Regions from separate parts of the Priestia sp. FSL W8-0001 genome, predicted to be linked through region 1. Evidence: riboswitches for the same ligand, from Rfam matches in the RefSeq annotation. Region 1 holds a riboswitch; each other region holds the start of a gene.
What was found. A riboswitch is a leader RNA that binds a small molecule or an ion and turns the genes downstream of it on or off. The one in region 1 is predicted to bind S-adenosylmethionine.

Region 1 (3,827 bases):
GTTTTTCGGAAGGTCTTTTAATGACTTGTACTTTTTAGAGTAGATACCGATTGGTTCGATATGAATAGCTCCTGCACTTACAAAATCATAATTTGGGTTTTCTTCTAATACAGATTCTAGATAAGGAATATGTTGGAAGTAGTTCGCATCAATTTCTTTTCCATCTAGTGCTGTGTTAGGTAAAATATAATCTTGGAATGGTTTAATGTCTAACTCAATTCCTTTTTCCTCTAACAATGGCTTTGCTTCTTCTAAAATTTCAGCGTGAGGAATGTTTGACGCCCCCACCACAATTTTCTTTTCGTCTTCTGATGAATCTGACCCACTGCCTCCAGATGAACCACAAGCAGCTAAACCTAAAACTAAAGCAGATGATAAAGCAAATGTTGAAACCCATTTTTTCATAATATATTTCCTCCTCTTATCGTTTATCAATTTTAGACGTGATAAAATCACCAATAAACTGGATAATAAATACAATCACTAAAATTAAAACTGTCGCAACAAGGGTTACATCACTATTATTTCGCTGGAAGCCTTCTAAATATGCTAAGTTTCCTAAACCACCAGCTCCAACCGCTCCAGCCATTGCTGTATAGCCAATGAGTGCGATTGCTGTAACCGTCAAACCAGAAATTAAAGCAGGCATTGATTCTGGAAGCAGCACTTTAAAGATAATTGTGCTTGTTTTCGCTCCCATCGATTTTGCTGCTTCAATCACACCTTTATCAATTTCGCGAAGGCCGATTTCAACCATACGCGCGTAAAATGGTGCGGCTCCAACAATAAGAGCTGGCAAAGCTGCTTCTGCTCCTAGCATTGTTCCCACAATTGCTTTTGTAAACGGAATGAGCAAAATTAGTAAGATGATAAATGGAATGGATCGAAAGATGTTTACAAAAGCTCCTATAATAATATTAACGAAGCGGTTTTCCCAAAGCTGACCTTTGCCTGTTAAAAATAGAAGTAAGCCTAGCACAATTCCTAATATAAACGTGGCAACAACTGAGATACTTGTCATATAAAGTGTTTCAATCGTTGCTGCACTAAATTTATCATACGTTACGTTTGGGAATAATTCAGTTAGCATCCGTCATCACCTCAATTTCTACCTGTTGTTCACGGATGTACTCAATTACTTTATTAACCTCTGCTTCTTCACCATCTAAATGAATAAATAAGGTTCCATAAGAACCCGTTTGTGTATAAGAAACTTTCCCTTGTAAGATGTTAATCGTGACATCAAATGCTTTTAAAATGCTCGTAATGAGCGGTTGCTCCGCTTTTCCACCTACAAATGTGAGCTGAACAATTCGACCGCTTGGATAAAGTTCCTTCACCTGCTCCACTGTCTCAAACGTTTCTTCTGGCTCTGAAATTTGCTGTACAAATCGCTTTGTAATATTTTGCTGTGGTTTACGGAATACTTCAAGTACTTCTCCTTGTTCGACTACTTTTCCATTTTCCATCACAGCTACACGATGACAAATTTTACGGATTACGTGCATTTCATGCGTGATTAAGACAATCGTTAAACCTAGCTTTTCATTAATATCAACTAGCAAATCCAAGATCGAATCTGTTGTTTGTGGATCAAGTGCCGATGTTGCTTCGTCACATAATAAGACTTTTGGGTTATTAGCTAACGCTCTTGCAATTCCTACACGCTGTTTTTGCCCGCCGCTCAGCTGAGATGGGTAGGCATTTTCTCTACCTTCTAATCCAACTAGTTTAATGAGCTCGTTTACACGTTCTGCTCGTTTGTTTTTTGGAACACCGGCAATTTCAAGTGGAAACGCAATGTTTTCTTGCACGGTACGAGACCAAAGTAAATTAAAATGCTGAAAAATCATGCTAATTTCTTGGCGAGCTTGTCTAAGCTTAGCACCTTTAATTTTCCCAATTTGATTTCCTGCTACTTCTACTGTTCCAGAAGTAGGTGTTTCTAAACCATTTAATAAGCGAATAAGAGAGCTTTTCCCTGCTCCACTATATCCAATGATGCCGAAGATTTCACCTTTTGCCACTGATAAATTAACCTGATCAACGGCCGTGACTTTCCCACTTTTAGCATCATATATTTTCGTTACATCTTGTAACGTAATCATCTTCTTCACCTTCTTTGTTGACTTGCTCTGTCTGCTTAGTGTGTCCTTGCTTTTAGAAAATAAAAAAACCTTTCTACACGTGAGCAGAAAGGTTTTTGATAAAATCCTTTCTCTCATCTTTCAAAGCTTATGCTTTGCAGGAATTGGCACCATTTCAGTTAGTCTGACGGTTGCCGGGTTTCATAGGGCACAGTCCCTCCACCTCTCTTGATAAGAGTTAACGACAAATTATTGAAATTATTTTGTTTTCATCAAATATTCATTCATTTATGTTTGTGATTCTAGCATGTGTCAGAAAGGGTGTCAACAAAAAATGCGCATAGGATAATAATCCCATGCACACCCTTAAACAAATGTTTGTTTAACTAAGACGTTCCATTACGTATTCAACAGAGTGAAAAGCATACAGCTTCTGCTTCACTTCGCCATTTCCATATTCAATTAGGCATGGAACACTTTCAATTTCGAGCAAAGACGCTTTAGCAGGCATATAGTTTAAATTACTCATTCCGATTGTTAAGTCTGGAATAATCGCTTCTACTACTGTTAACATTTTTTTAGCTAGTTGGCACGTTCCACAAAGGGGTGTATGGAAAAAAATAACCGTACGCTCGTCTTTATTTAGCTTTTCGTCTAGCTGTTCCTCTGTCCACTCTTCCATGTTACTCATCCTTCTATATTAAAAATTCTGCGTTAACATCTATATTAGCACTTAAAAGTACCGTAGCAATATGATTTCTTGGGGCCGCCGCTACCTCACGATACATTTTATCGATATAAAGGTGCTCCGCTTCCGGAAGTTCTTTTTTAAACTGTTTCCGTAATTTATTGCCGGAATCATCTGAGTCAACCAAGATATACACATCTTTATCATACGTGGAATCGATAATCTCATCTAGCTTTGACAAGCTGATGGTTCCATTTGTACAAATAATCTCAATCGGTTCATTAATAATACTTTCGATTCGCTTTTTGTCAGACTTACCTTCTACAATAATTACTTTTTCAATTTCTATTAAACGCATCGTCATCACCTATGATTATCAGTTGTATAGTAACGTTATTCCTTTATGCTATACAATATTCGTTAATGTAACACAGTTCCCCTGTTTTTTAAAAGATTTTGCTGTAAAAAGAACATATATGAATTGTTTTTTATTGAAAAAATAGACTATTTTCGATCATCTTAGACTGATGGCGCCAAACCTTATGTGGTTGGCGCCATCAGTCTTGCACTCAGAGGTTTCATGCTAAATTTAGCACCAACCCTCTTCTGAATCGCAGTCCGTATACTTTTGTGTAGCTCCAGCCTGGACGTCAGCATACTGATAAATCTTGTTATTTTCTTGCGTGTAACCTGACTCTAAATTATATTGATTACCCGTTGCACCATAATTCACATGGCCAATTGATTGTTTATCTACATACAATTGCATACCATTTTCATGAAATTTTGCTGTAATTCGATCCGTTATGTCAACTTTTTTACGTTCGAACATAAAAAGACACCCCTTTAGCTTGTTTACTAAATAGAGTGCCCTTTTTGTTATAGGTCCATGAAGACAAATTATGGATATACCAAGTGAAATGTCTTAAGATGAAGTCAATTAACCTTCGTTAATCATTTCATCGTATTGTTCAGCTGTCATAAGCTTCTCAACATCTTCCGAATCAGCAGGCTTAATTACAACCATCCATGCTTTTTCATATGGAGACTCG
Region 2 (3,827 bases), 2.5 Mb from region 1:
CTTCACAGCCGGCAATGCCCTTATTCGCCCTTGTGTACTCGCTCTGATTACCCTTAAAACGAATATCGGCTATGGGTCAGCTTCAGGTATTAATTCATCAATGGATAGCTTAGGAAGGATTTTCGGGCCTCTGATGGGAGCCTTTGCTTTTGAACTGAACAGCATGTATCCATTTTTAATTGGAGCTGTATTAACATTCAGTGCGCTCCTTCTGCTTCAACGTCATATTGCACTCGACTATTCACCCAAAGAAATAACACCTAGCTCTTAACTAAGAAAAGACTTTAGCTTTTTTGGCTAAAGTCTTTTCTTATCGCTTGAAATACCTGGACGATTTCATCATAAAACACCATAGTACCTAAACCGATAACCAACAGTATAGTTGAATTGAAAGCACACCCAAATCTAAAAAGACGCTCCTCACTATTAAGATGAGGCCAACAACGAAACCGGGATCAGAAGGAGCTTTTAAATCATCAGCTTCTTTCTCTTCTTCATATAGTTCGCTCTCTGATTTATCTTCAGCTACTTGTTCAGTGCTTGACTGTTTTTTCAAAAGCTCATCTAACGTCACATTATAAAATTCAACTTGCTCAATGTATACTGCTTCCTCTTTATCATCTAAGAATTTCACCGTGTACTTATTGTAATATTTTCAATTCTCTTTTCCGATTTTAAGTTATTATCTCCATCAAATTCTACCACTCCAAATTTATGATCGATTGTTTCATAAAAAGCTAATAAAGAGTTTGCAACAGGTTGTGGAGTTGTTTGTAACAGCACGTCTAATCCTTCTAATTCTTTATATTTACTAAACTCCCTCACTAATTGTTCCCGTGAATTGCTACATGCTGATAAACATAGTAAGAAAAGTGCTAACACCGCTATAAAAAGCTCGTTCATATAATTCCCCCTCCTTTTTAATTCTACATCCATTACAATTAATTTCCTATATATCCATAACATAAAAATTACCATTTTCGTCAATTTTATTGCTTTGGAAATAAAATTGACGAAAATAGCACATTCTCAAATTAAAAAGTAAATACCATAAGATTTCATTACGTGAAGGGGGAAATGGCGAAAGTTTAGCAATCTTTAATAAAATAACCCTTAAGCTTATAATGCTTTTCTGACTTAATATAAGCTCTTTTTCTCTTTTACAATACATTTACGTTTACGACGAATAAAAGCCCAGAAGCAATCTTCTAGGCTTTTATTCGTCGTCCTCTAAGAAGTCTAGTACGCGATCAATAAATTGTTCGCTACCTTCGTCATTTCCGTGCTCAATTAACAGCTCCATGTTCAGCCTCCTTTTAAAATTGTTAGAATATTCTTGTTTTATACCTTACCACAATTCCAACCAAGTTGTAACGGTTATTTTGTGTAAAAATTTCGACAAATATCATCTCTTTTCAACGAAAAAAGAAAAGAGAGAAGATAAGCATCTTATCATGATTATAGACAAGACTGCAATTGATATGAATACAACCTTAAGCGTATGTACCTTTCAGCCATCCAACTCGCTTTAATTTTGCTATACAAGCTTCTTTTAAACCTTCTTCTGTGTAGCCCTCAATAACTTTGCAGTCAATTCCAATGGCATACGTATCCCTTCCGCTCTTTACTACAATTTCGTAAAACGTCTCAAGCTTTCTACAGGTAAAATCATTAATCTCCTTCAATTGATTTAATACATCGTTTAGCACTTCTTCATGATTCTTTATAATCGTTTGTGTCATCCGTATCTCTCCTTCTAATAAAATCAAAAAAGCTCATTTTGCTTTAGATGCAAAATGAGCTTTCACCCGTCTTATCACCCAAAGCTAATGCTTTGCTGGTAGGAGCACCTTACGTTGGTAGGTTGCTGTGGAGTCATAGAGCCAGATCTCTCGTCCACTCGTGATAACTTTTTAAATTAGATTTCATTATACCAAATATCTCCTATTTAGCAAGAGTATTTTTTAAATTTTTCTTTTTTTCAGTTTTGTCACTCTTTTTAACCTATGCATAGTAAAGCGAGAATATTTTCCTTTCTTTACGTAAAAACTAACAAAAAAAACGTAATGTAATTCTTTAATTAAATCCTTGGATAATTTTCTGATTATTCTTTCATTTGACCAAACTCTACCTTTGCTTATAAAATGAAGATTTGTAGAAAGGAGCACGAAAAACTATATGTATACGTATCAAATTGGCAATCAAACAATTGACTACAAAATTAAAGTCGTTCCAAATAAAACCGATATTACGGTCCAAATTTGTGACAATGAAGGGGTAACCGTAATTATCCCACGAGGCTTAAACGAGCACAACGTTCGCTCTGTTATTTCTCGTAAAGCGACTTGGATTTTAAAACAACTTAACGGTGGTAATCAACCAACCGAAGCAAAAAAACCAGCTGCTAAAAAAGCCGAAAAAGCAAAAACTGAGAACAAAACGCCAGCTGCACCTAAAGCAAAGACGTCATCTTTTGAAAACGATGACAAATTTTCGTATTTAGGTCGTCAGTACCGCTTAAACATCGTTCGTGATAATGTGGAGCAACCTGAGATGACGTTCCGTGCTAAATTTATCGCAACAGTGCCATCATCCTGGTCTGAACAAGAAACAAACGAGGGAATTCAAAACCTTTTAACAGAATGGTACCAAGGACGAGCAAATGAAAAATTCAGCGAAGCACTAAAAACAGTGAAAAAACAAGCAGCAGATGCACCTGACTCTGTAGCGTGGAAGGAACTGCAAGATACATATGCAACGATGGAAAACGGTGAGCTAGTATTGAACTGGCGTCTACTTCTAGCACCATTAACAACAATTGAATATGTGATTGCTTCACAATTTACAGATGCAGACTCATTATTTGAAGATGCAGCAGAGCGTAAACAATGGTTAGAAGAAAATAGCTTACAAGCATTCTAATCAGCTAACAGCAAAACACCCATCCTAAACTACACAAAGGACGGGTGTTTTTGCATATTGTGTTTTGTTAAAACTTAATTATAATAAAAAATGTTTATAGTTGAATAATATAGGTTAAGTATATGTAAAGGTAGTATAAAATTTAATTTTGCTCCTTTATCTATCTTCAGAAAGGATGTGCACCTAATGAAAGGACAAAGCTTTTTCATTTTAGGTCTTATTTTCGCTCTTATTATTGCTATCTTAGCTGTCATCAACAATGAGCCAGTTCAATTTAACTATGTCTTTGGCTCACAAGACTGGCCACTTATTTTAATTATTTTAACATCGGCTGTATTCGGTGGTGTCGTCGCTGCTTCACTAAGCTTTGTTAAAATCACTCAGCTTAAAAGTAAAAACAAGCAACAAACAAAACGAATTGCCGAACTAGAAACGCAACTAGCCACTCACTCAGAACCACAAGCTGATCTAGAAAAACCTTTATCAACACAAGGTGAACCATCAGCTTAATATAGAGATATACTAAAATCCTGCTTTCCCAACACTACGGGAGGGCAGGGTTTTTTGTTTTTCCTCCTTACCCCTTATAACCAATTATTATAATAAAGGGTGTATTAGCTATGTCAGTAGCCTGTGAGTGAAATGGGAAATGTTTGACTCCTACGGAATTACCAAGACGGCTTGAGACCCCGCAGAAACGCAATGACGAGGAAGGCAGGCGTGAGCCACGTGGAAAGCGAGCAATCCGGAGTGAAAATCACGACTCGTTGCGTGCGCTCGTCCTTCTTCCACACCCAAACACTTATAGAGATACGTAGTTTCCCTCCTACTCAAGAAGCCCGTGATTGAAACGGAAGATGCGAGACTCCTGCAGGACTAGCGAGTGCTCTGAGATCCCGCAGTTT
Region 3 (3,827 bases), 1.9 Mb from region 1:
TTGTTTACCTAAAATGACTTCGCCGATATTATCCGAGCGATCATGGTCCGTCATCGGTCCTACAAACGTAATTGGAAGCTTTAAGTCCTCCGCTTGCTTTTTGATATCGTCTCTCCAATTATCATGAATTTGTCCTGCTAAATAAACGACTAATTCCATAACGGCATCCCCTTTATAAAAAAATATATATACGTATAGCTTACCAAAAAAATGAAAAATAAACGAATGGTTTGTTTTAATCTAGACAAATACCTCAAAACAAGGAAAAATAAAAGACGGATTACATAGAAGAGAGGATGAACATTATGTCAGAGAGAGAGGTACTACAGGTTCATAACGTCACGAAAAAGATTGGCAATAAAATTATTTTGGATAACGTATCATTGTCTGTGCGAAAAGGAGAAATCTTTGGGTTACTAGGTCCAAACGGTTCGGGTAAAACTACGCTTATTCGAGCAGTTGTAGGTTTAGTAAGTTCAACAGGAGACGTTACCATTAACAATCATGACCAGCGCAAACAATTTAATGAAGCTGTCAAATCAATTGGTGCAATCATTGAAAACCCGGAGTTTTATGGATATTTGACAGGTTATCAAAATTTAAAGCATTTTGCACGAATGCACGGTGTGTCTGCAAATCGAATCGATGAAGTGGTCGAGCTAACAAGGTTAGAAAAAAGCATTCACCAACCGGTAAAGACTTATTCACTCGGAATGCGTCAGCGCCTCGGAGTTGCACAAGCTATTCTACATAAACCGTCACTACTGCTACTAGATGAGCCTACTAACGGCTTGGATCCAGCAGGAATGATTGAATTTAAAACATATTTAAAGCGGTTGTGCAAAGAAGAAGGAATTTCAATTCTTATTGCTAGCCATTTGTTGAAAGAAGTGGAAGCCTTGTGTGATCGCGTAGGGATTATTCAAGACGGCAGACTGCTATCTGTTCAAGAATTAGCTAAGCGTAATATAGAAGAGAACCTAACGATTGTATTTGCAGTTGATGCTGTAGAAAAAGCGGAAAATCTGCTATCAAATCAAGGCTACACTTGTGCAATAAAAGAAAAGCAGCTTTCTGTACAAGCTCAACCGAAAGAGGCTGCTGCTATTAATAAACTTCTAGTGGAAGAAGGCATTGAAGTATACCAAATTACTCCAATTTATGAATCGCTAGAACAATCGTTTATGTCTGTTACGGGAGGAGATTTCAATGCTTAATTTAATACAAAATGAACATATGAAGTGGTTTATGAAAAAAAGCACAAAAGTCGTATTTCTGGCAATTGCTGTCTTAACGCTTGGAATGGCTCTTATAATGAGAACTATTACAACGAATGCTGGAATTGCAGAAACGTTGCCAGGCTTTGTTGCTTTCACTTCAAACTTTTTAATTATTGTCCAATTTTTTGCTGTAGCCGCTGCTGGATCGATTGTTGCATCTGAATTTGAAAAAGGAACGATTAAACTTCTATTAATTCGTCCTAAGAGTCGCTCAACTATTCTTTTATCCAAATACCTGACTAGCATTTTTATTAGCTTGTACTATTTGGCTGCCTTCTTTTTATTTTCAATCATTTGGGGTATTATTTTCTTTTCAGGAGGAGCTTTTAATGGTCAAGAAGGACAAGGTATCTGGATTGCATATGGTGTTTCATATCTTGAAACCTTTATGATGGTTGCTTTTGCGTTTATGCTATCGTCGGTATTCAGAAATAGTGCATTAGCAGTTGGTCTTGGCATTGTTGTTGGAGTAGGAGCAAAAATGCTTGCTGGAATTTTATCTGAGTTTCAAGTACAGTGGGGAATTATTTTACTGTTTGCTAACACCAACCTTAGTCAATATATGGATGGAAATCAAACGTATTTCCCTGGGATGACCCTACCGTTTTCTCTATTTATTATTATAGCTCATCTAATCTTCTTTGTTGGAACGGCTTGGCTGTTTTTCTTAAAGCGAGACGTAGCGAATTGATATTTGAATTTTCTTTCTTTTTGTTTTTCTACAATAGTGTTTGACAAGGAAAGTAAAAGATATTAAAGTAGTTAAGAGTTAATTTTGAATAATAAATTTAAAAAATATTATACTTCTTATCAAGAGAGACGGAGGGACTGGCCCGATGATGTCTCGGCAACTGACTCACAGAGTGCGGTGCCAAATCCAGCAAACAATTTTGTTTGAAAGATGAGAAGAGCGTATTCTTATAAAGAATTATAAGAGGGCCTCTTCTTGATGAAGAGGTCTTTTATTTATGCAAAGAGGTGTAAACATGGGAAAACAAAAAGAAAACGGTTGGGCACTGCTGCCGCTAGGAGTATTTCTAGCTTTGTTTGTAGGCTCGGGGATTATTACAGGTGATTTTTATAAGCTTCCTGTACTTGTAGCAATTATCGTAGCGGCTATCGTTGCCTTAGCGATGAACCGGAAAGAAACGCTAAATGCGAAGGTTGAGCGTTTTGCTAAAGGCGCAGGTCATCCGGACTTGATGATTATGGTCTTTATCTTTATTCTGGCGGGCGCTTTTTCAGAAGTAGCAAGCGGCATGGGAGCGGTTGATTCAACGGTTAACCTTGCTTTATCTGTTTTGCCACAAAGCTTGCTTGTTGTTGGATTATTCTTTATCGGTGCTTTTATCTCACTTGCGATGGGTACTTCTACTGGTACCATTGCGGCTCTAGCACCAATTGCAGTTGGAGTAAGTGCTGAAACGGATATTTCTGCAGCACTAGCCGTAGCAGCCGTTATCGGCGGTGCAATGTTTGGAGATAATTTATCCATTATTTCTGATACAACAATTGCTGCGGTTCGTACGCAAAAAACAAAAATGAACGATAAATTTAAAGTGAATTTTCTAATTGTATTACCAGCAGCAATTATTACAATGGTTCTTTTATTAGTAATGACGCTTGGAAATAATTCTAATGTAGATGTTGAAAGTTTTAGCTTTGTAAAAATGCTTCCTTATATAGGAGTGCTGGTTGCAGCATTGCTTGGATTAAATGTGTTAGCAATTTTAACAGGGGGGTATTGTTGTAGCTGGAATTATTGGATTGGCAGACGGAAGCTATACGCTAGCAACCTTTGCAAAAGCTATTACAACAGGAATTGGCGGTATGGCTGAACTCATTATTCTCAGCATCTTAATTGGTGGAGTCGTTGAACTTATTAAGTATAATGGAGGGATCCATTTCTTGCTTGGGCTATTAACACGTAATATTAAAACAAGAAAAGGCGCAGAGTTTAGTATTGCTGGATTAGTAAGCGCGACAAATCTTTCGACAGCTAATAACACAATTTCAATTATTACGGTCGGGTCTTTAGCAAAAGAGATTGCAGATGAATACGAAATCGATAACCGTAAGTCAGCAAGTATACTTGACTTATTTTCATGTAGCGTGCAGGGACTTGTTCCATATGGAGCGCAAATGCTAATTGCATCAGAATTTGCAAAAGTATCCTCAGTTGAACTAATGCCATTCGCATTTTATCCAATCTTAACAGCGATATTTGGAATTTTAGCGATTGTCTTTAATTATCCAAAGCTTACTCATAAACAACCTGCTAAAAAACAAATAGCTTAATTTCATCAGATGACATCAACCGGAAAGAAGGGTTGATGTCATCTTTTTTTAGAGTTAAAATGTTAGAATATTGAAAAAGAGGTGAAAGGATGATTTGTTTTAGGAATCGAGTGTTTCGCTCTGTACAGAATACGGATAACGGTGAAGTATCTTCTCATACGACCTTTCGCTATGAGCAAGAAGGCAGAATTATTCACGCAACGTATGAAGGTGGAGACGTTTTATCGGGACGTTAGTTGGGACTATAGA
Region 4 (3,827 bases), 1.1 Mb from region 1:
TATTCGACATTTGGTGTGTATACAATACCTTTAAGGCAATTGCGAGTCAACTCTGAAACTTAAGCATTCTGCAAGATAAATACATCTATCAAGAATCTTTCGTTTCTTTAGCGTGACAGTTCGCTATCTTACCCAATAAATATTATGTTACCTGTAGATAATTTGCAGTTACGCTATCAATACACAAAAAAAGCTGCATCATTTATAAACGCAGCTTTTTCCAATTTTACTACAACGAAAAGAAAGATCTAATTGGATTCTTATGTAAAATTAAGAAACAACTCTTATTCTTCAGTTAGCGCCCCAAATATCTTGAGCAATTTTAATGACGTGACTAATTTTATTCCATTGCTCTTCTTCTGTTAGTTCGTTTCCTTCTTCCGTACTTGCAAACCCGCATTGTGGACTCAGTGACAAGTTTTCTAGAGGAATAGATGCACTCGCTTCTTTAACTCTTTGTTTAATAACCTCTGCATCTTCTAATGTAGGAAATTTAGATGTTACTAGTCCTAATACAACTGTTTGGTTGTTACGTGTAAAACTTTTTAATGGCTCAAAATCTCCTGAACGATTATCATCATATTCAAGGAAAAGCCCATCTACATGCAAGTTAGCAAAAATTGCGTCTGAAATAGTATCGTAGCCACCACTGGTAATATACGTAGATCTAAAGTTTCCGCGACAAATGTGCATCGTAATGACCATATCCTCCGGCTTTTTAGAAATCGCATCGTTTAAGCAGTTGACTCTCGTATCAATAATATCTTTTACATCCATACCCAGCTTCTCAACAACTGCATCTATACGTTCTTCAGAAACAAAATCAATCCATGAAGTATCATCTAACTGTAAGTAGCGGCAGCCTGCATCATAAAAAGCTTGAATTGCTTTTTGATAAGCAACTACCGTGTCATGATAAAACTGTTCTCTATCCCCATTGTAGTAAGTATCCTCTTGAATTCGAGTGAATAACATGTTGGGACTTGGAATAGCAAACTTAGCAACTTGGCTTCCATCACCATATTGTTCAACAGCTTCTTTTAAAAATGTAAAATGTTCCAGCATATAATGATGGTTGAAATCTACTTTACCAACTACCTTGATTGCTTTATTTTTTGTTTTGGCACCTTTAAATTGACTAATATACTCCGTTTCAAACTCTTCTACACCATCTAGACCTGATAAGAAATCTAAGTGCCACCATGCACGTCTAAATTCTCCGTCAGTGATAGATTTAAGTCCCACTTCGATTTGTTTTTGGACAAGCTTTTCAATCTCCTGGTCCTCTACAGATTTTAAAGTCGTTTTACTGATCTGACCATTTGTATAGGCTTCTCTTGCTTCTTTGAGAGGAGTTGTTCTTAAAAAGCTCCCTACATGATCAGCTTTAAATGGAGCTTTCACTAATGTCTTTGTCATGGTTCTATTCCCTCTTTCTGTTCAAAATAAAAAACCTCTTCTTAAAGATAAGAAGAGGTTAATAGTCGTTATTGGTTCTTCTCCTATCTTCAAGCAAATTGCTACTGGAATTGGCACAGTACTTTAACAGTCTGTTGCCGAGGCTTCACAGGGCCAGTCCCTCCGCCTCTCGAGATAAGAATATTCAATTAATTAACTAGGGAAAATATTACACCTACTTTCTTAGTCTGTCAACAAGGAATTTGAAAAATCAGAAATAAAAAATTTTTTATTCAGTATTCAGAAGTGGTTCATATCCTTTTGAGTTCATGAAAGATAGACCGTGGTCAAACATATCGCGTCACTTTAGTTGTCTACATCTATATAATATATGTTATAATCATGTGACCTAGGTTTTAAATAAGGAGGAACCTCACAAAGATGTTAGTTAAAGGATTACAACTATTAAAATATGCCTTTTTAATCGGAGCTGTGGTATACGGAATAATCGCTTTTCAGAACAGTGATTCTACCAACTATATTGCTTATTTACCATACATTCAATTAATGCTAAGTTTATTTTTATTTATTGAAGCTGTTTTGACGTTTAAAGAAAGCAAGTTGCATTCAGCGTTTTTTCTGGTCATTTCTGTGTTCTGCTTCGCTATCTATTTTGAAGTTTAAAAAAAAGCACGCTGCCCGTAGCGTGCTTTTTCACTTCCCACTCTTTAAAGCCGTTACAACTTCACCGATTGGGAGGTGTATTTGATTATCAAACACATAATCATAGTAAGTTGGCTCTTTATTAATAATGACCATTGGTACCTGACCATGTTTTCTAACTAATAAAGGAATTTGATTAATGGGTGTTACCTGCAAAGATGAACCCATGACAATAAATAAATCACTTTGTAAAGCTGCCTCTACAGCTTCTTCAAACCAGTGAATTGAATCTCCAAATAAAACTACATTGGGCTTTAGTGCCTCTTCACACGACGTACAGCTCGGTAATTCAACTTTGGTTAGAAAATTTAACCCAAACTCACTTCCACATTTTTGACAATGTGCTCGCTTAATTGTTCCGTGAATTTCATATACATTCGTGCTTCCTGCTTTCTGATGCAAGCCGTCAATATTTTGTGTAATCACATGCACGGTCTTTTCTTCTTCTAATTCTGCTATAAAGTAATGACCTGAGTTAGGTTCATATTCATCAAGCAGCTTCACACGAAAAATCTCTTTAAATAGCTCCCAAAAAAGTACCGGATTGTTCTGATAAAAAGAAGTAGAAATCACATCTGAAAATTCTAGGTTTTTTCGATACAATCCGTTTTGCGAGCGAAAATCAGGTATGCCCGACTCTGTACTTATTCCCGCTCCCGTAAAGACACAAATCCGACTTGCCTCTCCAATTCGTTTCTTTAACTCTTCAACTTGCATATTCATTGGCGCTCTCTCCTACTTTACAATCAATACGGGTATCTTCACATGTTGAGCAATTTTATGGCTCACGCTCCCCAAAAACATTTCTTTTACTGGATTTAAGCCTCGGCTTCCAACTACTACAACATCAAAGCGATTGTTGTTAGCAAATTGAATAATTGTTTTAGCAGCATCTCCATGAATAAACGTAATTTCATACTCTATATCAGATTTCTCTAAAACTTCTTGTGTTGTTTGGATACGCTTTTCTCTTGCTTCATCTTTTCCAAGCGTGTTTAACCTACTATCTCCTTCTACTGCATATATCACTTGAACAAAGCTTCGATCAGTTAATCTGGCTAAAGCAACCGCTTTTTCAGCTGCTCTAGCAGCGTGTTCAGACCCATCTGAAGCTAATAAAATTCGCTTAAACATGTCCTTCACTCCTTTTCTATCAATTATAACAGCTCTACTATTTTTTATTCCATTGAAGAAAGCGATATAAAAATTAAATTTTCTAAAAATTTTTACGCTTTTGTGTTATACTAATAAACAGAAATGCTATACTAAATAAAAGGAATGATGGCATTATGGGGTTTGAGCTGATATGTACCTTTTGCAAAGGGCTTGGGAAAGTAATGATTATTCCTGGCATATTCTACACAAAAAAGTGTAAGCATTGTGAAGGTACTGGTTTGAAACTAAAAAAAGACGAAACTCCTCTATAAGAAGTCTCGCCTTTATATCGTTTAGATTGATAATTCTTTTGATAGTTGATACATACGCTCATCAATATGATGAGGTTCACCTAGGATTTCCATAATATTATAATCAACAATTTCATTTTTACGGATACCGATTGCACGCCCGCCTTTACCTTCCATTAATAACTCAACGGCGCGGCCACCAAAACGACTTCCTAACACGCGATCTTGTGCTGTTGGTGATCCACCACGCTGAATGTGCCCTAGAACCGTAACGCGAGTTTCAATTCCAGCAGCTTCTTC

Region 2: it holds a riboswitch for S-adenosylmethionine, as region 1 does, so the genes downstream of both, MKZ18_RS06215 (hypothetical protein) here and MKZ18_RS19470 (methionine ABC transporter ATP-binding protein) in region 1, are expected to answer to the same signal.
Region 3: it holds a riboswitch for S-adenosylmethionine, as region 1 does, so the genes downstream of both, MKZ18_RS09435 (Na+/H+ antiporter NhaC family protein) here and MKZ18_RS19470 (methionine ABC transporter ATP-binding protein) in region 1, are expected to answer to the same signal.
Region 4: it holds a riboswitch for S-adenosylmethionine, as region 1 does, so the genes downstream of both, MKZ18_RS13960 (5-methyltetrahydropteroyltriglutamate--homocysteine S-methyltransferase) here and MKZ18_RS19470 (methionine ABC transporter ATP-binding protein) in region 1, are expected to answer to the same signal.

What each region holds. Positions count from the first base shown of each region.
Region 1 is NZ_JBBPAL010000001.1:3,690,098-3,693,924, forward strand. Features, by position in the region: gene MKZ18_RS19460 (MetQ/NlpA family ABC transporter substrate-binding protein) at 1-405, opposite strand, end outside; gene MKZ18_RS19465 (methionine ABC transporter permease) at 422-1,090, opposite strand; gene MKZ18_RS19470 (methionine ABC transporter ATP-binding protein) at 1,080-2,108, opposite strand; SAM riboswitch class I at 2,219-2,325, opposite strand; gene MKZ18_RS19475 (thioredoxin family protein) at 2,470-2,769, opposite strand; gene MKZ18_RS19480 (toprim domain-containing protein) at 2,783-3,133, opposite strand; gene MKZ18_RS19485 (YusG family protein) at 3,365-3,607, opposite strand; gene gcvH (glycine cleavage system protein GcvH) at 3,716-3,827, opposite strand, start outside.
Region 2 is NZ_JBBPAL010000001.1:1,182,649-1,186,475, reverse strand. Features, by position in the region: gene MKZ18_RS06230 (MFS transporter) at 1-271, shown strand, start outside; gene MKZ18_RS06225 (hypothetical protein) at 359-634, opposite strand; gene MKZ18_RS06220 (hypothetical protein) at 631-903, opposite strand; gene MKZ18_RS06215 (hypothetical protein) at 1,494-1,742, opposite strand; SAM riboswitch class I at 1,811-1,912, opposite strand; gene MKZ18_RS06210 (M48 family metallopeptidase) at 2,179-2,922, shown strand; gene MKZ18_RS06205 (LapA family protein) at 3,109-3,432, shown strand.
Region 3 is NZ_JBBPAL010000001.1:1,787,939-1,791,765, forward strand. Features, by position in the region: gene MKZ18_RS09420 (YtoQ family protein) at 1-159, opposite strand, end outside; gene MKZ18_RS09425 (ABC transporter ATP-binding protein) at 306-1,217, shown strand; gene MKZ18_RS09430 (ABC transporter permease) at 1,210-1,971, shown strand; SAM riboswitch class I at 2,085-2,188, shown strand; partial or broken gene MKZ18_RS09435 (Na+/H+ antiporter NhaC family protein) at 2,267-3,578, shown strand; gene MKZ18_RS09440 (hypothetical protein) at 3,668-3,814, shown strand.
Region 4 is NZ_JBBPAL010000001.1:2,621,215-2,625,041, forward strand. Features, by position in the region: gene MKZ18_RS13960 (5-methyltetrahydropteroyltriglutamate--homocysteine S-methyltransferase) at 292-1,419, opposite strand; SAM riboswitch class I at 1,500-1,600, opposite strand; gene MKZ18_RS13965 (hypothetical protein) at 1,840-2,082, shown strand; gene MKZ18_RS13970 (NAD-dependent protein deacylase) at 2,113-2,844, opposite strand; gene MKZ18_RS13975 (universal stress protein) at 2,857-3,255, opposite strand; gene pfkA (6-phosphofructokinase) at 3,570-3,827, opposite strand, start outside.